2 regions of the Thermosipho sp. 1070 genome follow, and region 2 is predicted to be linked to the other one. Evidence: predicted binding sites of a transcription regulator. Region 2 holds the regulator's gene; the other holds the start of a gene.
What was found. Region 2 encodes HrcA, which represses chaperone genes, less so after heat shock. Its sites were predicted from a motif close to ATTAGCACTCNNANNNTNNGAGTGCTAAT; they were not measured.
Positions count from the first base shown of each region.

Region 1: the regulator HrcA is predicted to act here: its motif matches at 6,130-6,158, upstream of dnaK (molecular chaperone DnaK).

Region 1 covers NZ_CP007121.1:1,267,419-1,282,401, reverse strand. The annotation lists gene Y592_RS06470 (CoA transferase subunit A) at 1-648, shown strand, start outside; gene Y592_RS06465 (3-oxoacid CoA-transferase subunit B) at 645-1,289, shown strand; gene Y592_RS06460 (acetyl-CoA C-acetyltransferase) at 1,309-2,511, shown strand; gene Y592_RS06455 (GntR family transcriptional regulator) at 2,619-2,987, shown strand; gene Y592_RS06450 (ABC transporter ATP-binding protein) at 2,938-3,750, shown strand; gene Y592_RS06445 (ABC transporter permease subunit) at 3,747-4,490, shown strand; gene estD (esterase EstD) at 4,493-5,692, shown strand; gene Y592_RS06435 (YbjQ family protein) at 5,707-6,039, shown strand; gene dnaK (molecular chaperone DnaK) at 6,189-7,979, shown strand; gene Y592_RS06425 (Hsp20/alpha crystallin family protein) at 7,996-8,424, shown strand; gene fliE (flagellar hook-basal body complex protein FliE) at 8,456-8,743, opposite strand; gene flgC (flagellar basal body rod protein FlgC) at 8,749-9,162, opposite strand; gene flgB (flagellar basal body rod protein FlgB) at 9,174-9,557, opposite strand; gene Y592_RS06405 (DMT family transporter) at 9,583-10,416, opposite strand; gene Y592_RS06400 (metallophosphoesterase family protein) at 10,413-11,102, opposite strand; gene Y592_RS06395 (hypothetical protein) at 11,163-11,381, shown strand; gene Y592_RS09285 (HesA/MoeB/ThiF family protein) at 11,445-11,735, shown strand; gene Y592_RS09280 (HesA/MoeB/ThiF family protein) at 11,762-12,097, shown strand; gene Y592_RS06385 (YfbR-like 5'-deoxynucleotidase) at 12,127-13,173, shown strand; gene minC (septum site-determining protein MinC) at 13,186-13,803, shown strand; gene secA (preprotein translocase subunit SecA) at 13,800-14,983, shown strand, end outside.
Region 2 covers NZ_CP007121.1:331,122-346,104, forward strand. The annotation lists gene nadE (NAD(+) synthase) at 1-230, opposite strand, end outside; gene dnaJ (molecular chaperone DnaJ) at 214-1,335, opposite strand; gene Y592_RS01605 (nucleotide exchange factor GrpE) at 1,340-1,891, opposite strand; gene hrcA (heat-inducible transcriptional repressor HrcA) at 1,919-2,932, opposite strand; gene Y592_RS01615 (MFS transporter) at 3,049-4,317, opposite strand; gene Y592_RS01620 (transcription repressor NadR) at 4,314-4,820, opposite strand; gene trhA (PAQR family membrane homeostasis protein TrhA) at 4,946-5,578, opposite strand; gene Y592_RS01630 (FKBP-type peptidyl-prolyl cis-trans isomerase) at 5,575-5,994, opposite strand; gene Y592_RS01635 (MFS transporter) at 6,050-7,231, opposite strand; gene Y592_RS01640 (radical SAM/SPASM domain-containing protein) at 7,224-8,165, opposite strand; gene Y592_RS01645 (M20/M25/M40 family metallo-hydrolase) at 8,253-9,278, shown strand; gene Y592_RS01650 (M42 family metallopeptidase) at 9,278-10,282, shown strand; gene Y592_RS01655 (DNA-directed RNA polymerase subunit omega) at 10,303-10,530, opposite strand; gene gmk (guanylate kinase) at 10,514-11,146, opposite strand; gene Y592_RS01665 (DUF370 domain-containing protein) at 11,148-11,432, opposite strand; gene Y592_RS01670 (YicC/YloC family endoribonuclease) at 11,449-12,312, opposite strand; gene Y592_RS01675 (2-oxoacid:acceptor oxidoreductase family protein) at 12,461-13,000, opposite strand; gene Y592_RS01680 (thiamine pyrophosphate-dependent enzyme) at 12,997-13,749, opposite strand; gene Y592_RS01685 (3-methyl-2-oxobutanoate dehydrogenase subunit VorB) at 13,755-14,813, opposite strand; gene Y592_RS01690 (4Fe-4S dicluster domain-containing protein) at 14,826-14,983, opposite strand, start outside.

The DNA of each region.
Region 1 (14,983 bases), 850 kb from region 2:
AAAGTAATAGATATATCAGAAATCAAGACACTAATATACGAAGGAGCTACTTTAATGATTGGTGGGTTCCTTGGAGTAGGTACTCCAGAAAAAATTATTGACGAAATAGTAAAAAATAAGATCTCAAGTCTCACTGTTATAGCAAACGATACGGCATTTGAAGACAAAGGAATAGGTAAATTAATAAAAAATAAGTTATGTAAAAAAGTAATAGTTTCACACATTGGAACAAATCCAGAAACTCAAAAACAAATGATAGAAGGAAGCTTAGAAGTTGAATTAGTTCCACAAGGAACACTAGCCGAAAGAATCCGTGCTGCTGGGGTAGGATTGGGAGGAATACTAACACCTACTGGAGTAGGAACCGTGGTAGAAAACGGAAAAAAACTATTAGAAATTGATGGAAAAAAATACCTTTTAGAACTCCCATTACACGCAGACATATCCATTATTAAAGCTAAAAAGTCAGACTACATGGGGAATTTAGTATTTAATCTTACCGCAGAAAATTTCAATCCACTAATGGCACTTGCCGCCAAAATGGTAATAGTAGAAGTAGAAGAAACAGTCCCCACAGGTTCACTCGCCCCAAATGAAATAAAAATTCCAGGAGTAATCGTCGATTACATTGTGGGGGTGGAAAAATGAATATAAAAGAAAAAATTGCAATACGAGTAGCCAAGGAATTGAAAGATGGGCAATTGGTAAATCTTGGAATAGGATTACCCACTCTAGTGGCAAATTACATTCCAAAAAATATTCACGTGTTTTTTCAAAGCGAAAATGGTATTATCGGTATGGGACCTGCTCCAAATGTAGGTCTTGAAAACAAAGATTTGACAAATGCAGGTGGAAGTTATGTTACAGCATTGCCCGGTGCAATGACCTTTGATAGCGCCTTTTCCTTTGGAATAATCCGTGGAGGACATTTAGATATTACTGTACTCGGTGGCCTACAAGTAGACGAAGAAGGACACCTTGCAAATTGGATGATTCCAAACAAAATGATTCCTGGTATGGGTGGCGCTATGGATTTAGTCACAGGTGCAAAAAAAGTTATAGTCGCAATGACCCATACTGCAAAGGGAAAACCAAAAATTGTTAAAAAATGCACATTACCTTTAACTTCGGTTAGACGTGTAGATTTAATAGTCACAGAACTTGCCGTAATTGAACCTACAAATGAAGGATTAGTATTAAAAGAAATTTCCGAAGAAACTACAATTGATGAGGTACTTAAATTAACAGATGCAAATCTAATTATTAACAAAGAAATAAAAACATTTTAATCCAACTAGGAGGGATATAATGGTATACATACTCGGACTAAAAAGAACAGCGATAGGTACATTTGCGGGGAGTTTAAAAGATATACCTGCACCAAAGCTTGGGGCAATAGCTGCTAAGGCGGCTATTGAACAGGCAAACGTTCCAAAAGAAGATTTTGACGAAACTATCGTTGGTTCTATTCTTACTGCAGGACAAGGTATGGGACCTGGTAGGCAAGTGGGGATATATGCAGGTATTCCAAAGGAAAAACCTGGGTATACCGTCAATATGCTTTGTGGCAGCGGCATGAAAGCTGTTATGATAGGAGCAGTTGATATCATTTCCAAAGAGGCTGATCTTGTTCTTGCTGCGGGTATTGAAAACATGTCTGCTTCTCCTTATTTACTCCCCTCAAAAGCACGATATGGGGTAAAGTTTGGAAATTTTGAAGTAATAGATCACATGATAATTGATGGACTTACCGATGTTTTTAACAACATACACATGGGACTTACCGCAGAACATTTAGCGGAAAAATACCAAATTTCAAGAGAAGAACAGGATAAGTTTGCATATGAAAGTCAAATGAAGACCAAAAAAGCAATAGAGGAAGAAAAATTCAAAGACGAAATTGTTCCAGTAGAGATAATCACAAAAAAAGAAACTAAAATTTTTGATACAGATGAACATCCAAGGCTTGACGTAACACTTGAAAAACTTTCAAAGTTAAGACCAGCTTTTAAAAAAGACGGCACGATAACCGCGGGAAATGCAAGCGGTATAAACGATGGAGGAAGTGCTATAGTACTTGCATCTGAAAAATATGTTGAAAAGAACAATTTAAAGCCACTTGCAAGAATAATAGCATGGGCACAAGCAGGAGTGGATCCAATGGAAATGGGACTTGGCCCTGTCCCCGCAACGGAAAAAGTACTCAAAAAAGCAAATTTAAAGATGGAAGATATAGAACTAATAGAGTTAAACGAAGCATTTGCAGCACAAAGTCTTGCGGTAATAAAATTGTGGAGCGAAAAATTTGGTGTAAGTAAAGACTGGATACTCGAGAGAACAAATGTAAATGGTGGCGCAATAGCTCTTGGTCATCCAATAGGTGCAAGTGGAAACAGAATAATAGTAACGCTACTATACGAAATGAAAAAGAGAAATTTAAGATATGGACTTGCCACATTATGTATCGGTGGAGGTATGGGCACTGCCGTTATAATTGAAAATTTACAGTAACACTCAAAAATCGTATAAATCCAAGTAATCTTTAAGGATTACTTGGATTTTTTTATTTGACTTATGCATACTGTAATATTATAATATTACAGTGTAGGAGGTGTAATATGTGGTTTAGTATAAATTTTTCATCTCACATCCCTGTATATAAACAAATTGTTGAAAATATAAAGCTTGAAATCTTAAAGGGTAGATTAAAAAACGGTGATTTTCTTCCTTCTATAAGGAAATTAGCTAATGATCTAAATGTAAATTTAAACACTGTAGCAAGAGCATACAGAGAATTAGCCAACGAAAATGTTATTAAAGCAGTTCGCGGTGAAGGATATATAGTAATAAAGGATTCTTTGGAAAAATTCAATATGGAAATACTACAAGAACTATCTGAAATTGTAAAAAAATGCCTAAAAGCAGGAATTTCAATAAATGAAATTTGTGAATTTATTAGAGGGGGTGATTTCCTTGATAAAAGTTAAAAATTTAAAAAAAGCATATGGTTCAAAAAAAGCGGTAGATAATATCTCATTTGAAGTAAACAAAGGCGAAATATTTGCACTTTTAGGTCCCAACGGTGCTGGTAAAACAACAACCTTAAAGTGCATATTAAACTTAAGGAAAAAAGACAAAGGAGAAATCATACTCAATGGAACATATACATATCTTCCCGAAAAAAAAGAATTATATAAATATTTAACAGTAAAAAAAATATTGGAAATAACCAAAGAACTTTCTTCAAACTTTTCATTGGAAAAATCATTGGATTTTGTCAATGAATTTCAACTTCCGCTCAATGAAAAAATTGCAACATTATCACATGGAATGACAACATTGTTATATCTTGCAATTGTACTATCTGAAAACGTCGATATATACTTTTTTGACGAACCCACATGGGGGCTTGACCCTCTAATGCAAAAAAAAGTAATCGAAATCATTAGAAAACTATCATTTGAAGAAAAAACTGTATTTTTAACAAGTCACATACTCTCCGAAGTAGAAAAAATTGCAGACAAAATTGCAATTATGTCCAATGGAAAAATTGTCGAATACGATTACATGGATAACATCAAAGAAAAATATGTTTTATGTGTTACTAACGAAAATATCGAAGGACTTTTATACAAAAAAACAGGAAATGAAAAAATAATCCTTTGCAAGAAAGAAAATGCAAAAGGGAATATAAAATCCGCAACTTTCGAAATAATATTTGAGGCTCTTGTAAAGGGGGAAAAGTTATGAAAAAAGAATGGATAGATATGAAAACTAGAAGTATTCTCACCTTTGTTGTAATGTTAATACTCTTTTTTTCTATTGCACCATTTCAAAATTTTGTGATAGATCTTCTAAACAAAAACTCAGAGGTCATACAAAGATTCGTAGGAAATAATTTTGTTGAAAAACTCAAAAATTGGGATTTTTACATATTATCACAGTGGTTTGGGAAAAATTTTGGACAAATAATTCCTATAATTGGTATAATACTTTCATTTCCACTATTTTCAAGGGAATTTGAAAATGAAACAATCTCATTTTTACTTGTAAGAAAATCAAGAAAAAACATATTTTACAACAAGTTTATCGTCAGCTTTATTGTACTTTCTATAGAAATCTTTGTTCTATCTTACATTCCATATATTTACTCCATAATCACAAATAAAACACTTTCTTTTGAGACAACTACAAAATTTTTCATACATTCTTTTATCGGTGCATTTTTCTGGTATTCCATATCTTTTATGTTCTCTGTGATTTTTAACGATCAAGTTAAACCCTTGCTAACTTCTTTTGCAATACTAGGTATTTCAACTACCCTCGGATTTTTAAGACCCATAAGTTTTCTTAACACCTATAAATATATTCTTGGCTACAAAATTTTTAAAGAATCCACAATAGACTTTACATATTCAACATCACTAATTTTAATTGGAACAATACTTTTATCCTTTTCGTATTACTTATTTGAAAATAAGGAGGTGTAAAAATGAAAAGATGGATAATTTCTATTGTAATCTTCTCAACTTTTTTATTTTCATCAAATTTTGAAAAAATAGCTTACAATTATTTTTATGCACTTGTAAATGAAAACTACAAAGTGGCGTACAATCTATCATCCAATATAATGAAACAACATCTTCCAATAGAAAAAATAAAAAAAATATGGCAGCAAATAACATCAACATACGGAAAATTTGAAAAGATAGTAAAATTGCAAATAATAGAAAAACCACCATATAAAGTCTTCATATTCACATCTAAGTTTAAAAAAAGCAATTTAAATATATCTATCACTCTAAACAAAGAAGGAAAAATCGATGGCTTGTTTTTCTCTCCTGCGCAAAATGTAGAATATAAAATACCACAGTACGTTAAAAGTGATAAATTTGTGGAAAAAGACGTAAAAGTTGGTGATCTTCCAGGAAAATTAACAATTCCAAAAGAGCACACAAAATACGCGGTAATTTTAATACATGGTTCAGGGCCACAAGATATGGACGAAACAATTGGACCAAACAAAATATTTAAAGATATAGCATATGCCTTGTCAAGTAACAATATAGCAGTATTAAGATATAACAAAAGAACTTTGTATCAAGCAAATGAAAATATAACAATTAAAGAAGAAATAATAAACGATGTTCTAAAAGCAATAAAATTACTCAAGGATTATAACTACAAAGAGATATATCTACTTGGACATAGCCTTGGTGCATATGTAGCCCCATACATTGCAACAATAAATGATAATATTTCAGGATTAATATTACTTGCCCCACCTGCAAGAAATTTAGAAGATGTAATAGCTGATCAACTAAAGTTTCTACAAAATACAAATAATGAAATATTACAGAAACTACAAGAGCTTAAAGAAAATAAAATACCAAATGACGAATTTGTATTAGGCGCAAAAGCAAAATATTGGTATGATTTACGAAGCTACAACCCATTAAAATACTTAGGAAAGGTGAAAACTTTAATACTTTTTGGAAAAAATGATTATCAAGTAACTTTAAAAGACTACAACATATTCAAAGAACACTTAACCAACAATACCAAAATTATACTCTTTAATGGATTAACTCATTTATTTATACCAGGTGAAAAAACACCAAATGCATACTTAATCGAAAATCATGTTGATGCAAAAGTTATTGATGAAATTATAAAATTCATAAAAAATTAAAGGAGGAGAACATTATGTTAATATCTACCACGGAAAAAGTTCCAGGGTACAAAATAACAAAAATATTGGGAGTCGTTATGGGAAACATAGTACATTCCAAACACCTAGGAAAAGATATAGCCGCAGCATTTAAAACCTTGGCCGGCGGTGAAATCAAATCCTATACAGAAATGATGACTGAAGCAAGAAACAAAGCAATAGAAAGGATGATCGACGAAGCAGAAAAGCTAGGAGCCGATGCAATAGTATCAATAAGATTTTCCAGCGCCGCAGTAATGAGCGGTGCCGCAGAAATATTAGCATATGGCACAGCAGTGAAATTATCCCCAACCAACAATAACAATTAAAAATTACGTTTGCTATAATTTTAAGTAAACAATAAATTAACACACAGGAAGGCGTTTATTCATGAGCCTTCCTGTTTTTTAGAATTTTGTGTTATCACTCTTGACAATAGAGTGCTAATATCATATAATATAAACTGGGAGGTGGAAAAATGGCAAATAAGAAAGAATACGTTGTAGGTATAGACTTGGGAACAACAAATAGTGTAATCGCATGGATGAAACCAGATTCAAATGTTGAGGTTATTCCAAATGCTGAAGGTACAAGAACTACACCATCAATAGTCGCTTTTAGTAAATCGGGTGAAATATTGGTTGGCGAACCTGCCAAAAGACAATTAATCTTGAATTCTGATAGGACTATAAAATCAATTAAAAGGAAAATGGGAACAGATTACAAAGTAAAAATCAACGACAAGGAATACACCCCACAAGAGATTAGTGCATTTGTATTAAAAAAGTTAAAAAGAGATGCTGAAGAATATTTGGGTGGCGAAATAAAAAAAGCGGTAATCACATGTCCTGCATATTTTAACGATGCACAAAGGCAAGCAACAAAAGACGCTGGAAAAATAGCTGGGTTTGAAGTCTTAAGAATAATAAACGAACCTACAGCCGCTGCACTTGCGTATGGTCTCGACAAAAAAGGAAAAGAAGAAAAAGTTTTGGTATACGACTTAGGTGGAGGTACATTTGACGTTTCGATCCTTGAAATAGGGGATGGAGTTATTCAAGTAATCGCAACATCTGGTAATAACCATCTTGGAGGAGACGACTTTGATCAAAAAATAATTGACTGGTTAGCTGAAGAATTCAAAAAACAACATGGTGTTGACCTTAGAGAAGACAAACAAGCATTACAAAGGTTAAGAGATGCAGCTGAAAAAGCAAAAATTGAACTTTCAAGTAAGTTAGAAACAGATATAAGTCTTCCTTACATAACAGCTACCGCAGAAGGTCCGTTGCATCTTGAAATGAGACTAACACGTTCGATGTTTGAATCTCTTACTAGAGATCTAGTAGAAATGACGAGAAAACCTATAGAACAAGCTTTATCAGACGCAAAACTTAGACCAGAAGATATTGATGAAATAATATTGGTTGGCGGAATGACAAGAGTACCTATGGTACAAAACTTTATCAAAGAAATTTTTGGAAAAGAACCGAATAAAGGAGTGAACCCCGATGAAGCTGTTGCAGTTGGAGCAGCTATTCAAGCGGCAATATTAGCTGGAGAAGAAGGTGCACAAGGTAAAGACATTGTCCTAGTAGATGTCACTCCATTAACATTGGGAATTGAAGTAAAAGGCGGATTATTTGAGCCAATTATTCCTAGAAATTCAACAATACCAATTAAGAAGAGTAAAGTATTTACAACAGCAGAAGATGGTCAAACCGAGGTAGAAGTTAGAGTATATCAAGGTGAAAGACCAATTGCAGCGGATAATATATTGCTTGGTAGCTTTAGATTAGTTGGAATTCCACCTGCTCCCAGAGGAGTCCCTCAAATTGAAGTTACTTTTGACATTGACAGCGACGGTATAGTACATGTCTCTGCAAAAGATTTAGGAACTGGAAAAGAACAATCTATGGTTGTCTCTGGAAGACATAAACTTTCTGAAAATGATATTAACAAGATAATAGAGGATGCAAAGAAATTCGAAGAACAAGATAAAAGAAGAAGAGAAGAAGTGGAATTAAAGAACAAAGCAGACGACCTTGCATACTACATAGAAAAATCCCTAAAGGAATATGGTGATAAGATTCCTCAAGACGAAAAACAAAAACTTGAAAACTTAGTAAAAGACTTAAGAGATGCTATAAACAAAAACGATATACCAAGAATAAAAATGTTGTTTGACGAGCTTGATAGGGAGAAAAACAAAATAGGTGAATATATATACAAACAAAATGGTAATCAACAATCAGAAAATAGTAAATAAAAAAGGAGGTGAAACTATGTTAGCAAGAAGAGGTTACTTTGATCCATTTGTAGAACTTCAAAGGGAAATTGATAGATTATTTGAAGATTTCATGGAACCTTCAAGAAGTTCCAGAATTCACTTCCCAAAAGTGGACATATATGAAACGGAAAATGAAGTTGTAATTGAGGCAGAACTTCCTGGAATGAAAAAGGATGATGTAAAAATAACAATAGAAGATGGAGCCTTAATAATAAAGGGAGAAAGAAAATTTAACAGAGAAGATAAAAACAAGAACTACAGAGTTATCGAAAGAGTCGAAGGTCAATTTGAAAGAGCATTTGTATTACCAGATTATGTAGATGTAGAAAAAATAAGCGCTAAATTTAACGATGGTGTTTTAAAAATTGAACTTCCTAAAAAAGTAGAAAAAGAAAAGAAAATTATAGATATAAAGGTAGAATAAAAAAAGGCTTCGGGAATTCCCGAAGCCTTTTTTAAAATTGCATCCTCATTATCTCTTTATACGCATCTACTATCTTATTTCTTACCTCAACAGTAAGCCTAAGTGAAATTGATGCCTTTTCAGCTTCCACAATTACCTCGTGTATATTACTTATCTTCCCTGTGGCAAAATCGTCTGCCATTTGTTCTGCCTTTTTTTGCTGTTGATTAACACTTTTTATAGCATCATTCAATATACTTGTAAAATCACTATTTTGCTTTTTCAAAGAATTTGGTTTTAAATTCCCATAATTTCCTATTCCATTTACCTTATCTATCATTCAAATCACCTCCCAATTTGGAGCGCACTATTAATCATCGCTTTAGTGGTATTAAAAGCAGTAACATTTGCCTCATACGCACGTTGAGCATTTATCATATCAACCATTTCCCTTACTACATTAACATTTGGTAATTTCACATAACCATTTTCATCAGCATCCGGATGAGCAGGATCGTAAACTATTCTAAAAGGAGATTGATCTTCATATATTTCTTTAACAATAACTCCTCCATTTTCCACCCTACCTTTAATATTCCTAACCAATTCTTGAAAGACCGGAACCTTTCTTCTGTACGGTTCCCCATTTTTTGTACGTGTAGTTTCAGAATTTGCAAGATTATTTGTAATAACATCTATTCTCAATCTTTGAGCTGACATACCTGTTGCAGCAATTGTCATTATATTAAATTCGTTCATACAAATCCTCCTTATCTAATATTTCTTACAACTGTGTTATACCTTTCAATGTTTGCACTCATTAGTCTAGAAAGTGTTTGATACTTTAAAGCATTTTTAACCATCTCAGCCATTTCGACATCAATATCTACGTTATTCTTATCATTAGTTAAGGAGGTGTTTTCCTGTGTCTTTAAGATAGGATTTATGCTTTCCTTAATATTACTTATATGATTAGCAGAAGTAGTTCTTAATTTTAACTTCATCTTCGATTCACTTAATAATTCTTCAAATGCTATATATTTTCTTTTATAATTTGGAGTTTCCGCATTTGCAATATTTTGTGAATGTATTTCTTGCCTTTTTAAAGCTACATCCATTGCAATCTTTAATGTATGAAAATTCGTATTAAACATCTTTCCCCTCCTCATTCTAATCATTCTACATCTCTCTTAAAAATCCTAAAAATTTCTTGGGAATTATAGCCAAAATCAAAGCCAACAAAGTCAAAATCATCCCAAATACTTGCATTAGCGAAAGTCTCTCAGATAAAAGTAAAATGGAAAAAAGCGTTGTAAAAATCGGCTCACCCACAAAAATTAATGCAGCTGTATTGCTTCCTACAATTTTTTGGTATTTTGCTTGTGCAATCAACGCATATATAGTGGCAAATACCGCAGTAAACAAGGCAACAGATAAAACATTTAAACTAAAATTCCAAGTACCTTTTATTCCAAATAAAGTATTTAGCAAAGCTACCATAAAAAACTGAGAAGTTAACAAATCCTTTTCATTAGACTTTTTGGAATAGTGCGTTACTAAAACAACATGTAAAGCATAAAAAATAGCACAGAAAAACGTAAGAATATCACCAATATTTATACTATTAATACCTCCAGAAAGAAGATATTCACCAACAATAGCAATCAAAAATGAGAAGACTTGAATTTTTGATGGTTTCTTTTTTTCTATGTAAAACGAAAACACCGGAATAAGCATTATGTAAAATGCGGTAATAAATCCACTTTTTGAAGATGTAGTTATTGAAAGTCCCCAAGTTTGAGTTGCATATGATATTCCTAACACAACACCTAAAATTATACCGTATTTATTCCCTCTTCCAAAAATAAAATACGAAAGTAAAGTCGCAATCCAAAATCGAATCGCATTATACGCAAAAGGAGAAATATTTGGTAAAATCATCTTTTGTATGGGAAAAGTTAATCCCCAAATCAAAGTTACAATCAATAAATTTATTATTGCAACAACTTTCATATTCTCCCCTCCAAATATTTAAGATCATCGTTAATAAACGTTATATTTTCTTCAATAATCATAGCCGTCAAATTACCACCATAAACACATCCTGTATCTATGTTAATATCATAAATTTTTCCATCCTTCTTCAAAACAACAGGTTCATTTACGGGGGTATGACCGTGCACAACTACATATCCATCTATATATTCTGGTACTCTATACCATATATTGCTCCCCTTTAAAGGTACATTATATTCTTCTAAAAATTTCCAAAAATTTCCTTTAAAACTTAAGGCTTCTCTTAGCGGAAATGACATTGATATATTTGCATGAGAGAATACAAAATTAAAATCTTTTATCTTTTCAAAGTGTATAAAACTAAGTTCCTGGAAAAAAGGAATATAATTGTTTAGTTTTTTGCCAAAAGATTTCAATGTCTTTAACCCACCATTGTTTTGAGAAAGCCAACTAGACGGTTTCCCTTGCATGTATCTTAACATCATTTCTTCATGATTACCCAAAAGTACCACTTTATTTTTTATCTCTAAAACCAAGTCCACAACTTTCTTAGAATCATTACCTCTATCAATAAAATCGCCCAAGAATATATACTTTATATCACTGTAAACTCTTTCAATATAATTAACTAACCTTTTAAATTGCTCAAAACAACCATGGATATCACTAAAAACAACTATCATATAAATCACCAGAAAAATTATATAATATTAACAGGAATATATCAAATAAGGAGCGAAAGTATGAAAATAAAATTTTCAGAAGCTGCCAGAAATATAATTGGAGTAAATACAATTGAAGTAAATTTTGGTACACTCGATGAAATTTCAAAACAAATTAGCCAAAAAACACATAAGAAAATATCGTTTTTGATAGAAAATGAAAAAACTTTCTTACTATTAAACGATAAAATAAAAACTAAAGTATCTGTTATAATCCTAAATAATGGTGAAATATCCTAAACAAAGAAAGCATAGAAGACGGAGAACTAATAATATTAATACCAGTTGGAGGGGGATAATATTATGAAAAAATTAATTTCAAGACATGAAAAACTAATTGATAAAAACATATTAAGTAAAAAAATTTTGGTTGCAGGTGCAGGTGGGTTAGGTTTAACCAATTTGGAATTGCTAGTTAGACTCGGTTTTAAAAACATCGTTGTATACGATCCAAAAAGTATAGATCCACCAGATTTAAATCGTCAAATACTATTTGATTATTTCGACGTAAACAAACAAAAAGTTATAATCGCAAAAGAAAAATTGAAAAGGATTAATCCAAACTGCAACGTTGAAATCTTCGCTCAAAAATAACAAAAAACTTTTCCAAAAAAGTTGATTTGATATTTGACTGTCTAGATAATATAGAAGGAAGACTTATACTGGATGATTTATCACACAAATTAAATATTCCTCTAATACACGGTGCTGTAGAAAGATTTTTTGGACAAATAACAGTAATCTTACCAAATGTTACAAAGTCCTTATTAAATATATTAAAGGGATATGTTTTTCCAACAACACCCCAAGTATTTCCACCTGCTGTTTTAATTACTGCATCATTTCAAGTTTTGGAAGCAATAAAAATTTTATCTGGAAATCTTGAAGATGCACTCGTAAACAAATTACTTTTTTTTGATCTTCAAGACAATTACTTTGAAACAATAAGAATTTAATGTGTTAAAATATTTTCAAAGGAGGGAGAATGTTGGGAATCGGTAAATTAATATTTATGATGGGAAATTTATTTACAATACAAAGATGGAATAACAAGCCAGCAGTTGTAAAATTTTCCGAAGCTGACAATGCTTATTCAACTCTTTTAATTTCCTTTGCCTTAAGAGAATACTACAATATGGAAATCGAAAAAGCGGTAAAATGGAGAATGAGTAGAATACTACCCAAACTTGTACTTTCAGATGTTTCACTTGAACTTAAAGAGCGCGTAGAAAGACTTTCTCCAGATGTCTGGGAAAAAGTAAGAGACAAAGCATTCAAAGATCTATACAACATAGTAGAAAAAGACCAACTAGATAACCTTACAGACGAAAAATTTGAACCAATTGATAAATTTGCAGATATTTACACAAGTTTTTTTGAAGCAAAAGTAAATGATAAAGTTTTTGATTTTAAAAAACCCATTCTTGAACTTGAAGAAAAACTTAATAAATATAATAATAACTTCCCAGATGATATACCAAAAATATTTTTTTCAATTGCACTGAATATGGTATCCATGGTAAGGTGGAATAGGATATATAGAAATATAAAAACAACCGTTGCAGGACATTCTTTCATTGTTGTGGCAATTTCATTTATAATAGCAAAACTGTTAAATCTTGAAAAAGATAGTGTTGAAAACATAATAAAAAGAGCACTATTACACGACTTACCAGAAGCTTTTACTGGAGATGTTATAACTCCAACCAAGAAAAAAACAAAAGAATTAGACATGTTGGTATCCATGGTAGAAAAAGAAATGTTTAATGAATGGTTAAAGGAAAATCCAAAAATTTCATATTTGAAAAAGTACGAAAATATGGTTTCGGATCCTTTTTCTACCTTTGAAGGTCAAATAGTTAGAATTGCAGATTATTTTGCCGCTTTATTAGAATGCTCACTTGAAATATTTTCAGGTAACAAAGAAATAACATTTAGAAACGTATTTTTCGATCTAAAAAAACATTTGAAAACATTTGAAAAATTAGATTTAGGAGAATGGATTGATGAAATAGAAGACATTGTCTTCTAAGGGGGGAGTGTTTTGTCATTTGACTTAAAAGCATTTAAATCCGATATTGTTTTCTACATTGATGAGTACGATAAAATTCAAAATTTACTCTCAAATATTGATTCAAAAATGAAAGAAATCAAACACTTTTTTGATGGCAGAGAAAAAGTACTTTTAAAAGTGAAAAATTTAAAGGAAAAAATTTGCGATGTTCCAAAAATAATAGAAAAATTAGAAGAATATAATATCAAAACTAAAGCTATAATAACTGATGAATTCGATGAAAAAAATGTAACTGTAGAAAATAAAGAAGAAGAAAAAGAGAAGACTATCATTCTCATTAAAAATCTAAGATCCGGTCAAAAAATAACTCACAATGGAAATATTATTTTAGTTGGAAACGTACATGTGGGTTCAGAAATAAATGCAGGAGGTTCTGTTGTAATTTTCGGTTCTTGTCACGGACTAATTAAGGCCGGTTTAAGAATAACACCTGCATATATACTTACACTTTCTTTAAATAGCCCACTAATTCAAATAAATGATATAAAACATCAATTATCAAAAACATATAATAATCCCACTTTTATATATTCAAAAGGTGGAAAATTAATATTTGATGAAATCGTTCAAAGGGAGGAAAAACTGTGAAATTATTCGACAAGAATGAAAGAGTTTTAAAAAAATATTGGAAAAAGGTAAAAAAAATCAACGAAATAAACTTAGAAAATTCAAAATTTAGTGAATTAATTGAAAGAATAAACAAAATAAAAAAGGAAATTACCCAAGAAACCATAGATGATTATCTATATGAAGTTTTTGCAATAGTAAGAGAAGTTGCAAAAAGAACCATCGGATTAAGACCCTTTGATGTGCAGCTTATTGGTGGAATGGTATTACACGATAGTAAAGTTGCCGAAATGAAAACCGGCGAAGGAAAGACACTTGTAGCAACTATGCCTGTTGTACTAAATGCCCTTTTGGGGAAAGGTGTACATCTTGTAACTGTAAATGATTATCTTGCCAAAAGAGATGCAATGTGGATGGGACCTATATATCTTGCTTTGGGACTAAGAGTAGGAATAATAAACACACAAAACAAATCGTACGAAATTATCTGGAAAAATAAAGAAGCTTTTGAAAATGCTGTAAAAGAAAACTTAAGTGTATGGCCATTAGATTTTTCCGACGAATTTTTACCCGAAGAAAAGAAGGTAAAAAATGCAACCCTTGCATTTGAAATAGAAATAAAAGAAATAAGTAGAAAAGAAGCATACCATTGCGATATTACATATGGAACAAATACGGAATTTGGTTTTGATTACTTGAGGGACAATTTAGTCATAGACCTCTCCGATAGAGTTCAAAGGGGCCACTACTACGCCATTGTCGATGAAGTAGATAGCATCTTAATAGACGAGGCAAGAACTCCCCTAATAATTAGTGGTCCATCTAAAACAAAGGCCTCAGATTATAAAAGATTTAACCAAATTGCCAAAAAACTAATTAAAGACAAACATTTTACAGTAGACGAAAAGAAAAAAACGGTTATATTGACCGACGAAGGAATCGAACATGTGGAAAAATTGTTAAATATCGACAATCTATATGACCCTGAACATGTAAACAAGATGTATTTTTTACTAAACGCATTAAAAGCACAATATTTGTTTAAAAAGGATGTAGATTATATTATTCATAAAGGAGAAGTTGTAATTGTCGATGAATTTACAGGAAGACTTCTTCCAGGAAGAAGGTATAGCGGAGGTCTCCACCAAGCTATCGAAGCAAAAGAAGGTGTTTCTATAAAAGAAGAATCGATAACTTATGC
Region 2 (14,983 bases):
TCATAATCAACATTAAAATGCTCACAAACAAACTTTGCATCTTTTATTGAATCTCTTGGACTATCTCTCTCTGGAAGGATAAAACATTTTATTCTACTTTTTTCTAACACTCTCACTAATAAACCAAGGACTACCGCAGAATCAACTCCCCCACTTACCCCCAAAACAGCTCCTGAAAATCTATACTCTTTAAAAAAATTCTTTAAAAATTCTTCAACCCTCTTCAACATCCTTTCCCCTCAACTTTGCTATCTCTTTTAATAACTTTTTTTCAGTTCTTGATACCCTACTTGGAATCTCAACTCTAACCCTCAAAATTAAATCTCCTCTTTTCCCCGTTCTCATATCAGGCAATCCTTCACCATATACATATATTTCTTGTCCATGTTGAACACCCGCTGGAATTTTTACCTCTTTTATTTTACCATTTGGCATTCTAATTTTTACCTTTGTACCTAAAATTGCTTCCAAATAATCTATTTTAATCTCTTTAATTAAATCATTTCCCTTTCTTTCAAAATCAGAGTATCCAACAACCCTTACGTGAACATACAAATCACCATATTCTCCTCCATTATACCCGGCATTCCCTCCTCTTTGTATTCTCAAGATAGTTCCATTTTCAATACCAGCTGGAATGTTAACTTCAACCTTATATCTTTTCTTTATCCTTCCTGTTCCACCACAAGTATGGCAACTCTCCCCAGGAATTTTTCCTGTTCCACCACAATGATTACACGTATATTGGTTTACAATAACACCTAAAAATGTTCTCCTTTCTTCTCTAACTGTACCCGTCCCATGACACTTTGGACAAGTAATCCAACCACTACCAGGCTCAACTCCTTCACCATTACAATGTTCACAAACCTCGTATCTATCATATTCAAGCGGTATTCTTATTCCGGTAAACAACTCCTCAAAAGACACATCAACGGAAATATTTATATCTTCTCCTCTTTTTGGTCTTTTTGCTCTCTTTCTTGAAGATGTTCTTTGATCACCAAAGAAAATATTGAAAATATCGTTGTTTATAAAATCACCAAAGTCTTTAAAAATATCCTCAAAACCACCGAATCCACCAAATCCGCCCCCGGCATTTGGTGGCACATCTCCCACATAACCATATCTATCATACATTGCTCGCTTTTCAGGGTCAGAAAGCACATCATATGCTTCCTGAATTTCCTTAAATTTTTCTTCTGCTAACTTTTTATTTTCATAATTTCTATCAGGATGCCATTTTTTTATAAGCTTCTTATACGCTTGTCTTATTTCATCTTGGGATGCGTTCCTTGAAACGCCAAGAATTTCATAATAATCTTTTTTTGCCATAAAGTCACCTCCTAGGCTTTACCGAGACCTTAACCTTTGCAGGTTTTAAAATCCTTCCTTTAAACTTATACCCATCCTCCACAACTTCTACAATAGAATATTCTTCTTTTTCCTCATCTTCAACTCTTTCTACTGCTTCATGTTCAAATGGATCAAATTTATTACCTACTTTAACTTCTTCAAGTCCAAAACCTTCCAACAATTTAAATAAATTCTTATAAATCAATTCAATTGCCTTGTAAAATTGTGTATTTCTTTCTTCATCATTTGCATTCGAAAATGATCTTTTAAAATCATCTAAAATTGGCAAAAATCTTTCCAAAATCCTTCCCATCGTTGAAACTGCTATTTGTTCTTTTTCTTTGAGTACATCTTTTTTGTAATTTTCAAATTGAGATTTTAATACACGTGCATAATTTTCAAATTCTTTTAACTGTAACTCTAATTTCTTTATTTTTTCTTTTTGTTCTTCCACAATTTTCTCTGGTGTTTTTTTCTCTTTTGCCACTTCTTTCCTTTCTTCTTTCTTTTCTTCATTCTTTATTTCATTTTTCATTTCTTTTTCCACTTCAATCACCTCCAATTATTCAACATTTCTTGCAACAATAGTAAAATATTCAGTAAGTCTGTTTACCACATATTCCACACTATCAAATACCTTAGAGTAATCACTAAATTTATCAAAAATTACGGCAATTCTCCCCACTTCTCGCTCAAAGACAAAATAAGGCATTATCAAAACTGCATATTGCTCAAAATTTCTTATATTATGTTCCTTTCCTACGTATATTCCTTCACCTAGTGAAAAAATTTGCGGGTAAAATTCAGAATTTGTAGAAATTTTTACAATTTCTCTTAATTTATCTTCACCAAATTTCTTTGCATTCACAAGATTAAATACTCCTTCAATAATATATTCATCGTATTTTTCAGACGCAATTCTTTCAGAAAGTTCTATAAATTCTTTTAATCTACCACCAACCCATGAAAACTTTTCAACCACTTCTTTTAATTTTAATTTAAAATCACTCAAAAGTATTCCATCAAGACTTTTATTCAAAAACTCTTCAATTTCCAATATATTAGAAATTTCGGAATGTTGTATAGGAAGAACAGAAGTAAGTCCCAATTCAGTAATAATGTTCACAATGGAAAATGTCTTTGTAACTGGAGTTAGGACAATCCTTCTAATTCTGAGATTCATGGGATTAGGTTTTTCTATAATAACAAAGGCCTTTAAAGTATTTGATAAAAGCTTTGCAGCACCTCGTATGACTTTATCCAAATCACCTATCGGAAAGTCCGTTCTAACATCTATCGAAGAACCTACCTTTTTTGTCTCCTTTCTCACCTTTAACACTTCATTTACATAAAACTTCAACCCCTTGTCCGTAGGAATACGTCCCGCAGAAGTATGGGGTTGAAAAACATATCCTAAATAATCCAACTTTCTCATGTCGTTTCTAACAGTTGCCCCACTCCACTCTAAATTCGTTGTTTCTAAAACTTTTTGGGAACTTACTGGAATACCAGATTTTACATACTCTCTAACTAAACAATATAGAATTTTCTTTTGTCTATCGGACAAATCTTTCATATTTTCACCTCTTTATCAGAGGAATTATCACTCTCATACTTTGTCTGATAATAGTATAACATAAAAAAATTGAACAGTCAATTAAACAAAAAATGGGCATCATAAGATGCCCAAAATTATCCAACTGGCTTATCTTTAGTTTCCACACCAAGAATCAATACTAATAGACCTGTAATAATTGAAAATATCGCAGTATATGAAAGCGCGGCAACTATGGATTTATCAACAAAGTATCCCGTAAAGTATGGTGCTATTATTCCAGCAACTCTTGCCATTACACCTGCTACTCCATTTGCAGTACCTCTAAATGAGGTGGGAAATAACTCTGGGGTGTACGCATATACTAATCCCCAGACTCCTAAAGTAAAGAACGAAAGAACTAAAACAACAAACAAAAACGTAATATTTCCAGAGGCAAGAAATAGGAAAAACGAAGAAAGTCCCATTCCTATAAAATACACGGATAAAGTCTTTTTCCTTCCCCATTTTTCTATTAAATACGCCACAGAAAGATACCCAGGCAATTGGGCAAGATATACAAAAAATGTATACCATTTTGCTTTAGTTATGGTAATTGAAAGGTTTTCCACAAAAACCCTAGGTGCCCATGAAAAAAGTGCGTAATACACAAAGCTTACGACAAACCAAGATATCATAACCAAAATAGTTTGTTTAATGTATCTACTTCTAAACAAAGCACCAAAAGTAACTTTCACCTTTTCCACGCTTTCAATACTACCTGGAACATCACCATATCTCTCTTTTAAAGCTTTTATACCATCTTTTTCAAAAAGATACTTTGGAGTTTCAGAATTTTTTAAAAGTGCTATTAATATCAACAACCCTAATGAAAAAATATAAAAATTCCATCTCCATCCAAATCTTTCTCCAAAAGTTACCGCAAAAAGTGCTATTAATATACTTCCAATTGCCCAACTGGTTTCCAAATATACTAAATACCTTCCTCTAAGTTTTATCGATGTAAATTCAGAAAGATAAGTATTCGCCGAAGGCAAAAGTCCTCCATATCCAAAACCAGATAAAAATCTCAATAAATAAGCTATTGAATATCCCTTTGAAAAACCAAACAATACAGTAAAAATCACGGAAATTAACAAGTAAAAAATAGTACCGGTCTTTCTGCCAAAGTAATCCAAAATCACACCGGACAACAATGCACCAAAAAGCATGCCTAAAAAGGTTGCACTAACAAGAGAACTTGCCATGGTTTTTGAAAGTTGCCATTCTGAAATTAAATTCGGAAGGACAAATGGCATAACCATAACACCAGCAGAGCCTACTATCCATATTAAAGAAGTCAAAATTAAGAGATTTCTTTGTTTTTCTTTTGAAACTACACTATCAATGACTTGATCGATTTTCACTTTTTCACCTCCAAAAGATAATCCTTTAAAGCTTCTAATATCTTTTCCATAACCTCTTTATTTGGAGCTTCTATAGTATGTATGTGAACACCTCCGGATAATTTTAAAAGCGGAGTTGCATTTGAACTCTTCATAAGGGCCATAAACTTTGCAACGTCATCCAGTGTTGCAATATCAAGCCTACCATTAATTTCACCGTAAAGAGGATGCTCAACTATAACATCTATTACCTTTCCTCCAGCTTTTACAACTTTCAAAAGTTCATCGTAAATCTCGTCCTCAGAATGCTTTACGGCAATCATCTTTCTGATAAAATCTTTTTTCTTTTCTAGAATATAACCATCTCTTGTTGAAAAAATCTTGTGCCCTTTTGTCTTTAAAACGGATATATCTTGAACTATTATCTGCCGACTAACTCCCAACATTTCCGCCAAATCCTTACCTTTAACGGGACCTTTTGATTCAGATAAAATCACCAAAATCTTTTTTAATCTTTCTTTCATTTTATCACCTCAATTATTAGTTTACATTTTTACACAGCAAATGTCAAATACAGTACACAAAAAAAATCCAGGTTACCCTGAATCTATTTACCTGGATTTTGCCAAACCTACATATTAAAATTATTTCAAATTGAAAGTACTGCAAAATAATGGAAAATACTACCTAAAATTACAAACAGATGCCATATCATATGATGAAATTTTATCTTTCTATACATATAGAAAATAGTACCAATTGTATAGGCCAAACCACCTAAGACCAACAAAATTATTCCTCGCTCATTAAAATTGACCCATAAATTTTTTATAAAAAACACTATCATCCATCCCATTGCAATGTAAATAAGTGTAGAAATTACCATATATTCTCTAACAAAAAATACTTTAAATACAATGCCAATAGTTGCAAGCACCCACATTATTGAAAACAAAATCCATCCAAGTCTTCCACTAATAACCAGCAATAAAAATGGAGTATAAGTTCCAGCAATTAGTAAAAAAATAGCAGAATGATCCATTATTTCAAATATAGCCTTAGCCTTCCTATAACTTATCCCATGATACAATGTAGAAATTAAATAAAGCAAAAACAGCGTAACGCCAAATATTGTAAAAGAAACAATTTTTAGTACTCCACCACTCATCGAAGCATACACTATCAACCAAACAAGCCCAAATAATGCTATCAAAGTCCCTATTCCATGGGTTATTGCATTTGCTATTTCCTCACCCAATGAATATTTCTCTATATTTTTCATAATATGGAAACTATTTCAATGTCGAATATTAAATTTTTACCCGCTAAAGGATGATTGGCATCGAGCATAATCTTATCTTCATTAACTTCTGAAACTCTAACAACAAAAGTTCCACCATCTGGTTGATGTACTTCAAAAAATTGACCCACTTGTACATCTTCTGGTAATTTTTCCTTTTCAACGGGGAAAACCAAATCTTCTCTATATTCTCCATAAGCCTTATCATAGGGAACATTTATTGTCTTTTTTTCGCCTACCTCCATACCAATAATTTGTTCCTCAAAACCAGGAATAACCTGTCTTTCCCCAACTACAAATTGTAATGGTTCTTTTCCTTCTGAACTATCAAAAATTTCTCCATCTTCAAATCTTCCCACATAATGTACCAATACCTTATCTCCTTTTTTTATACCCATAATACCACCTCACAAAATTAAAAGTACTACTTAATTATACATCACAAAAGAAATTTTACAAATCTTTACATTTAAAGATTTGTGAGAACACTAATAAAATAGCTCCTAGTACCATTATTCCTACTCCAATTCCATATTCATTACTCAAAAACCCCATCAAAAATGAAAACATAGCACTTAAAAATGTTTTTACTTGAGATTCAACCGATAATACAGATGCAAGGGCCTCCGATTTTTCACTAATATACGACACAGCAATAGGTCTTCTGATATTCTCCAAAATGTACAAAAAGAAAAAGAAAATAATAGAGAGAAAATACAATTTATATACATACGAAATACCTATTAAAATCACGGTTATCGCACCCAAAAAGAGCGTTAAATTTAATCCCTTCTTAAACTTCCAGGAATTTCTCGATGCCATTGAAGTAAGTATATAAAGTCCAAAATAAATTATTCCCACCAAAACAGATGTTCTCTTTTCCTTTGATACTCCCAAAAAAATGGGAATAGTTAAGGCAAATGACTCAATAACTGGTTGTAAATAATCCTTTAAACTTTTAAATATTGCAGAGTAACTCGTGGCATTTAAAAGTAATTTTAGAGTCTTCCAGTTTGAGATAGCTCCCCAAAAATCCTTCAAAGTTTCCTTTTTTGACTTCTTAGATGAAAAATCAAGGTCTTTAGGATAAGTAGAGAGATTTACGAGATTAACAACATAAGGTATAACTGCCAAAAGAAAAATTAATTTGTAATCCCCACTAAAAAAGACAATAACTGCCGCAAGCAAAGAGTTTAAAGCAGAACCCAATTGTGACGCAGCGCGAGTTGCTCCATAATACTGAACTTTTAAATCCTCCATATTGTTCAATTTCAAATACTGGAAAATCATAGCCTTGTGTGTCCCTGTTCTAAATGCCTCACCAAATGAGAAAAAAATCATAGCAACAACAAAAAGAAGAAAGGATTTAAAAAAGTAAAATACGAGAAATGAAATTATATAAGAAATCATGGAAAAAATCATGGATTTTCTTCTACCGTATAAATCTGCAAATACTCCCGTTGGAACTTCCAAGATATTTGTTGCTAAACTCCTTATCGTATAAAGTACACCAATTTGAAAATAATTTAAACCTGCAGACAAAAAAGCCAATATAAAAAACGGTTCAAAGAAACGTAGATTCTTCAAAAAACCATACGCTTGAAATTTTCTAAATTGTTTGTCTTTTTTAATCATTACTCTCAACCTCGCAAAAAATAGGATCATATTTTAAATCCATATTTTTCGCAAAAGCCCTACAACCACCAAAACACCTTTTAAACATACTACATGCTTTACAAGCATCCAATAAAACATCTGGATCGTAACTTTTCCATATTTCTTCAAAAGATTTTTCATTCAAATTTCCCATGTAATATTCTTTATCGTATCTAAAATGCCCACAAGGTACAACAGTACCGTCTACCAATACCGATGCATGAGTCCTCCCAGCAGAACATAACCCTCCTGAAATATTTTCTTCAACGTAAAAATTAATACTATTCTTGTGCTTTTCAATCAAGTGTCTTACATATTCTATCTCTTTCTTATTTGGTGTTAAAATTTTTTTGTACAATTGTCCCCTTCCAACTGGAACAAATCTATCTACATATAGTGAAACACGATGCTTTTTAGCAAAATTTATCATATCTTCAAAGTACAAATAGTTTTTTTTGTTGATAACATGCAAGATTGTAACGTCAAAACCTGCTTCTACAAAGTTCATAAAACCTTTGTAAGTTTTATCAAAAGTTCCTTTTCCACGTATAAATTCGTGTATATCTGGCAAACTTCCATCAAAGGAAATTCCCACTTTAAGTTGTGGATAAATCTTTTTTATTTTTTTTACAACTTCTTTACTTGCAAGGGATGCATTTGTATTTAACATCACATCTAGTCCAATACCAACAGCATATTCAATTATTTCGTAAATATCAGGTCTTACCAAAGGTTCTCCACCAATCAAATCTACTGTTTCTACATGTGCACTTTTTAATTCATCAAGTACGTGTTTAACCTGTTCAATTGAAAGTTCTACTTTTGACTTTTTCCCCGCATTACAATAACAATGTTTACACGCATAGTTACAAGCTGTGGTAAGTTCAAATTCAACAATCTTTGGTCTTCTCATATCTCTCCTCCTTTCTTTTTATTAGTATATACCAAATTCTTTAAAATTGTGATAAAATCTTGTTAGAAAAATTAAAGGAGGGATAAAGTGGATACAAAAGAATTAATTATAAAATTGACATCAATTCCAGGACCATCGGGCTTTGAATCAAATGCTGTTAATACTATTGAAGAAATAATGAAAGATTTTTCCGATGAAATCTTCAAAACAAAACTCGGAAGCTTAGTATGTGTAAAAAAAGGAAAGGGAAAGGGAAAGGGAAAAGTTGGATTATTTGCACATGTTGATCAACTGGGATTTGTTATTTCAAAAATAGATGAAAAAGGTTTTGCCTATGTTTCACCAATAGGCGGTTGGGATCCAAAAGTGGTAATTGGGCAACGTGCAAAGATTATATCTAGAAAAAACAAAACATTTGATGGTATATTTGGTTTTTTAGCACCCCATTTGCAAAAAAAAGAAGAAAGAGGAAAAGTACCAACATTTAATTATCTGTTTTTAGATATAAGTATCAATAAAGATTGGAAAGAGATCTCAGTTGGTGACTTAGTTGTTTTGGATGAAATAGAAGGCTTTGAACAAAATAACTACGTATTTGCTCCAGCACTCGACAACAGGGCAAGTTGTGTTTCTCTAATCAAAACAGCATCATTATTGCAAAAAATAAAACACGAAGTTGACGTATATTTTATCTTTTCAACTCAAGAAGAAATAGGTGGTCCAGGTGCACCTACTGCAGCGTATTTTTCGGATTTAGATTATGCATTTGTAATTGATGTAACACACGGTAATGAAAATATTCCTGGCTTTGAAAAAATAGAGATAAACAAAGGTCCAGTAGTTGCAATAGGACCAGTAGTAGATAAAAAATTCAACGAATTGGTACAAAATACAGCAAAAGAATATGGAATTCCTATTCAATTTGAACCTATCCCACGTAGAAGCGGTACAGATACAGACGAAGTACAACTAACCAGAAAGGGTATAAAAACACAGTTACTATCTATACCACTTAAATATATGCACACACCATACGAAAAAATTTCCATAGATGATGTAGAAAAAATATCAAAACTCATGGCATTTACTATCTCTGAATTGGAGGTGCAATAATGTATCTTAAAGAACTTTCAGAAATTAACGGAGTATCTGGTAATGAACATAAAGTTAGGGAATTTATAATTGAAAAGATAAAAGATAAAGTTGATAAATTTTGGGTTGATAACCTTGGAAATCTCATTGCTTTAAAAAAGGGAAATGGAAAGACAAAAGTAGTATTAGATGCACACATGGATGAAGTAGGATTTATGATAACAAATATAAACGAAGATGGCACTCTATCTTTTATGCCAGTTGGCGGCATAGATCCCAGGGTTGCAATTGGAAAAAAAGTGATAATTAATGATGAAATAATAGGAGTTATAGGATTTAAAGCCATACATTTGCAAGATAATCCACTAAAAACCCCCGAATTTTCACAATTAAGAATTGATGCGGGGTTTTCGTCAAAAAAGGAAGCTGAAAAAAAAGTAAAAATAGGAGATTATGCATCATTTACCACAAAATACAAAGAAATAAACAATTTCGCAACTGGAAAAGCATTTGATGACAGAGGTGGATGTAGTATATTAATAGATCTCATTGAAGACAACATAAAGTCAGAATATGACTTATACTTTGTCTTCAGTGTTCAGGAAGAAACTGGGTTAAGGGGTGCTGCTGTTGTAGTTGAACAAATAAAACCAGACTTTGCAATAGCAATTGAGACTACTACCGCAGGGGATAATCCAGAACTTGACAAAGAACTTTGGGCTACACATATTGGAGATGGTCCTGCTCTAACTTTTATGCATTCTGGATATGTAATAGATAAAAGATTATTTGAAACATTGGTAAATACAGCAAAGGAAAACAATATCCCCTTCCAATACAAAAGAAGAACAGCAGGAGGAACTAACGCCGCAAGATATGCAAGAAGTGCCTATGGTGTACCAGCAGCTGTAATTTCTATACCTTCAAGGTATATACACAGTCCATTAATAGTCATTGATCTAAATGATTATAAAAACACGTATTTATTATTAAAAACATTCCTTGAGAATGCTCCTATAAAATAAATGGCTCCAAATGGAGCCATTTATTTCACCTCTGGAATAAGCACTTTCAAAATCTCTTCATTTTTGATTCTAACATATCCTTCACTTAGCTCCTTAAAGGCAATGCTCACGTAATTATTGTCCCATGTTTCAACATAAGGATGTGCAAATTCCTTTAAATTTTCCGCTCTTTTTGCAACAGCAATGGGAATAGCAAACTTATACGGTATTTTCTCCAAAAGCTTGTCGTAATTAATAACTGGTCTCATCTTTTAACACCCCTTTAAACAAATTTATTCTTAATTTTTCGTCTAAAATACGCCTAGTTTTATAGGATTCAGCTATAACTATTGACTTCATAGCAACTATAGATTTTTCAAGGTCGTTATTTATAATCAAATAATCAAATGCATCGATTTGAGACATTTCCCATTTCGCATTTTCAAGTCTTTTTAACATTGATTGCTTATTTTCCGTACCTCTCTTTAACAACCTCTCTCTTAAAACCTCATAACTAGGAGGTGCTACAAAAACAAATACCGCATCATCAAAATTTTTCTTTACCTGCAATGCACCTTGTACATCTATATCTAATATTATTCTATAACCTTTTTTTATATTTTCAACTACAAATTCTTTAGGAGTACCGTATAAATTCCCATGAACTTTTGCCCATTCTAAAAACTCTCCGTTGTCTCGCATTTCCATGAATTTTTCTTTTGAAATAAAAAAATAATCAACACCATCAATTTCTCCAGGCCTTGGTGGCCGTGTCGTACATGATACGGAAAAAACCACTTTATCCAATTTATTCAACAAAGCACTTATTATACTTGTTTTTCCGACCCCTGACGGTCCACTTACAACTATTAAAGTTCCTTTCATACTATCCCTTTCTTCTTATTCTTTCTAGTTGTTCTTCTATTTCAAAGAAAGATTGCATAAATCTTTGTGCAATTGTTTCTGGTTGGATAGCACTTAATATAATATGATTACTATCTGATATAAGGATTGCCCTTGTCTTTCTACCATACGTTGCATCTATAAGTTTTCCTTCTTCTTTTGCATCCTCTTTTAATCTTTTTAAAGGGGCACTTTCTGGATTTACTATAGCAACTATCCTATCACCAGCAATCACATTTCCAAAACCAATATTAATAAGACCAAACATATTTACACCTCCCAGATTATTCTATATTCTGTATTTGTTCTTTCAATTGTGAGTTAACATATTTACCTTCTAAAGCTAGGTTCGTTATTTCTAGCATTCTACTCTTTGAAAGTATAGTATTAAACTCCCTATGTACTTCTTGTGTTAAAAAATTCAATAGAGTGCCGACCGGTTCATCTTTTAGTATTAACTCTTGCATTCTATCGATATGGCTATTTAACCTCGATATTTCTTCCCTAATATCTGCTTTATCGGCTATAAGAGCAACTGCTGTTTCAAATTGATTCACATCCATCTCTATATTATTGGGCAAAATTTCTTCAACATTTTCCCTTATCTTTTTTGCAATTACTTCTTTTAAATCAAGCGATAATTTGCTTATATTTTCCACTATTTTCTTTAATCTCAATACCATTTTATTGATATCAACAAATAATTTTTCCCCTTCTTTTTTTCTCTCTTCAACGAGTTTTTCCAAAGTTTCAACAATAATATTTTTAACAAAATCCCACAATTCCTCTATAACTTCATCATCTAGATCTCCTCTAAAAATCTCCCTGAAAATTAACAAATCACTCAAACTCAACAAATTTTGTATTCCCAGACTTTCCCTTAATCCCTCAAGGGTTTCAAAATAAGATTTTGCCATGGCAAAATCCACGTTCAGACTTATTGGGACCAAAAATTTAACACCAATTCTCAAGTGTACCTTTCCTCGTTTCAAGTAATTGGAAATTATCTGATTAATCCTTATTTCTTTTGAAGATAAATAATAAGGGATAGATACCGAAATATCTAACCCCTTTGAATTAAGGGTTTTAATTTCACAATAAACCTTGTATTTTTCAGAAACTTTTTCCAATTTTGAATAACCAGTCATACTTTTCAATTTAATCACTCCTGTAGATAATTATACACAATTTTTTACAAAATTCAAAAGATTTTTTATTATTTCAACCCATCTTATTCCAAATTAAAAAAGACAGGACCCCGTTGGGGTCCCATAATGAGGGCTTTATCTCATCCGCCTACTGTTGCTTAGAAATAGCAATACCTTCTTCAATGGCCTTAATGTTCAAATCTATTAATTTTGCTTTTTTTCCCGTTAATTTCTTTTCAAGTGCTTTAAACAAGCTTTCTTTTGAAACCACATTCGTTGCTCCAATAACAGCACCCAGCATAACCATATTTGCCACTTTTAAATTTCCCAATTTATCAGCTATCTCGTTACATGGAATTTTCAATACATGTATATCATCTTTTCTATCTGGTTCTCTATCAATAACAGATTCATTTAAAAAGAGATATCCATCTTTTTCAACAAAGTTTTGGAACTTTAACATAGATGGAATATTCATGGCTACAACAACTTCAGACTTATCAACTACCGGAGATGCAACTTCTTTATCTTCAACAACAACGGTACAATTTGCCGTTCCACCTCTCATTTCAGGACCATATGAAGGCATCCAAGTGACATTTTTCCCCTCTATCATTCCAGCATATGCCAAAATTTGTCCCATTAGCATTACACCCTGTCCACCAAAACCAGCAAATATAAATCTCATTCTTCATCACCAACCTTATCCACGAAAATTCCCAATGGATATTCTGGAACCATATTCTCTTCTAACCATTTTCCAGCGGAAATAGGATCAATTCCCCAGTTGGTTGGACATGTTGACAATACTTCCACCATTCCAAAACCAAGTCCCTTTACTTGTGCCAAAAATGCCTTTTTTATTGCTTTTTTTGTCTTTTCAACATCTTGCGGTGTGTTAACTTTAGTCCTTGCAAGATATGCTACACCTTTTGCTTCCTTTAAAAATTCACACATATGCATTGGATATCCATCATTTTCTGCCTTTCTACCGTATGGCGTAGTGGTAGATTTCATACCAAGCAATGTTGTTGGAGCCATCTGACCACCAGTCATACCATAGATAGCGTTGTTTACAAAAATAGTAGTTATTTTTTCTCCTCTATTTGCTGCATGCATAATTTCAGCAGTACCTATAGCAGCTAAATCACCATCACCTTGGTATGTAAAAACGTAAAGATCCGGTCTAGCCCTTTTCATGCCCGTTGCAACAGCTGGTGCCCTTCCATGTGGTGCAATAGTACCATCCATATTAAAGAATTGATATGCAAATACAGAACATCCTATTGGGGATACTACAAGTGTTTTTTCACGTATACCTAATTCATCGATAACTTCTGCAACTAATCTATGAATTATTCCATGATAACATCCTGGACAATATGTAAACTCTTTTCCCGTCAGAGATTCCGGCATTTTATAAAGAACTTTCTTCATTACAATCACCTCCTAATTTCCTCTTTAAGTGCGTTAAGTATTTCAGTTGGTGTTGGAACTACTCCACCCATCCTCGAGTAGAATTTTATAGGTCTTTTGTCCTTTACGGCAAGTTTTACATCTTCTAACATTTGTCCCATGTTCATTTCTACATCAAAGAACATATCCACTTTATTTGCTAATTCCTCCAAAGGTTTATATGGAAATGGCCATACGGTTATAGGTCTAAATAATCCTACCTTAATTCCATCTTTACGCGCCATATCAACAACACTCTTTGCTATTCTTCCAATTGTTCCAAACGCTGTAATTATTATTTCTGCATCTTCTGTTTTATATTCTTCCCATCTCACTTCATTTTCTTCTATTTTCTTGTATATTTCAACTAATTCCAAGTTCATCTTTTCCAATTTATAAGGATCAATATCAAACGATGTAACTATATGTGGTTCCCTTCCTTTTGCCCCTACTAACGCCCAATCACTATGGTCTGGCAATGTTGATAAATCCCTAAATTCTGGAAATTCAACAGGCTCCATCATCTGTCCCAACAAACCATCAGCCAAAATTAACGCAGGAGTTCTATACTTATCCGCTAAATCAAAGGCAAGTACTGTTAAATCTACTGCTTCTTGAACTGTAGAAGGTGCAAGCACTATTAATCTATAATCTCCGTGACCTCCACCTTTTGTTGCTTGCCAATAATCACCTTGTGCTGGTTGAATATCACCAAGACCCGGACCACCACGTACAACATTAACAAAAACTGCGGGTAGCTTTGCACATGCCATATAAGAGACGCCTTCCATCATCAAACTAAATCCAGGTGATGAAGTAGAAGTCATCACCCTCTTACCAGTACAAGCTGCTCCATACAACATATTTACCGTTGCAACTTCACTTTCAGTTTGTAAAAACACTCCATCAACTTCTGGTAATCTTTTAGCCATATACTCTGGTAATTCACTCTGAGGGGTTATTGGATATCCAAAAAAATGTCTACAACCTGCTCTGATAGCAGCTTCGCCAATTGCTTCTGTTCCCTTTACCATTACTTTTTCCATATCTTTCCCTCCTCACTCTTCCCTATAAACTGTTATACATACATCAGGACACATTCTATAACAAAAACCACATGCTATACATTTTTCTAAATGTTTTGGTTCAGCTGGGTGGTATCCTTTGCTATTAAATCCTTCTGAGAACTCAATCACTTTAGTTGGACAAGCGGCAA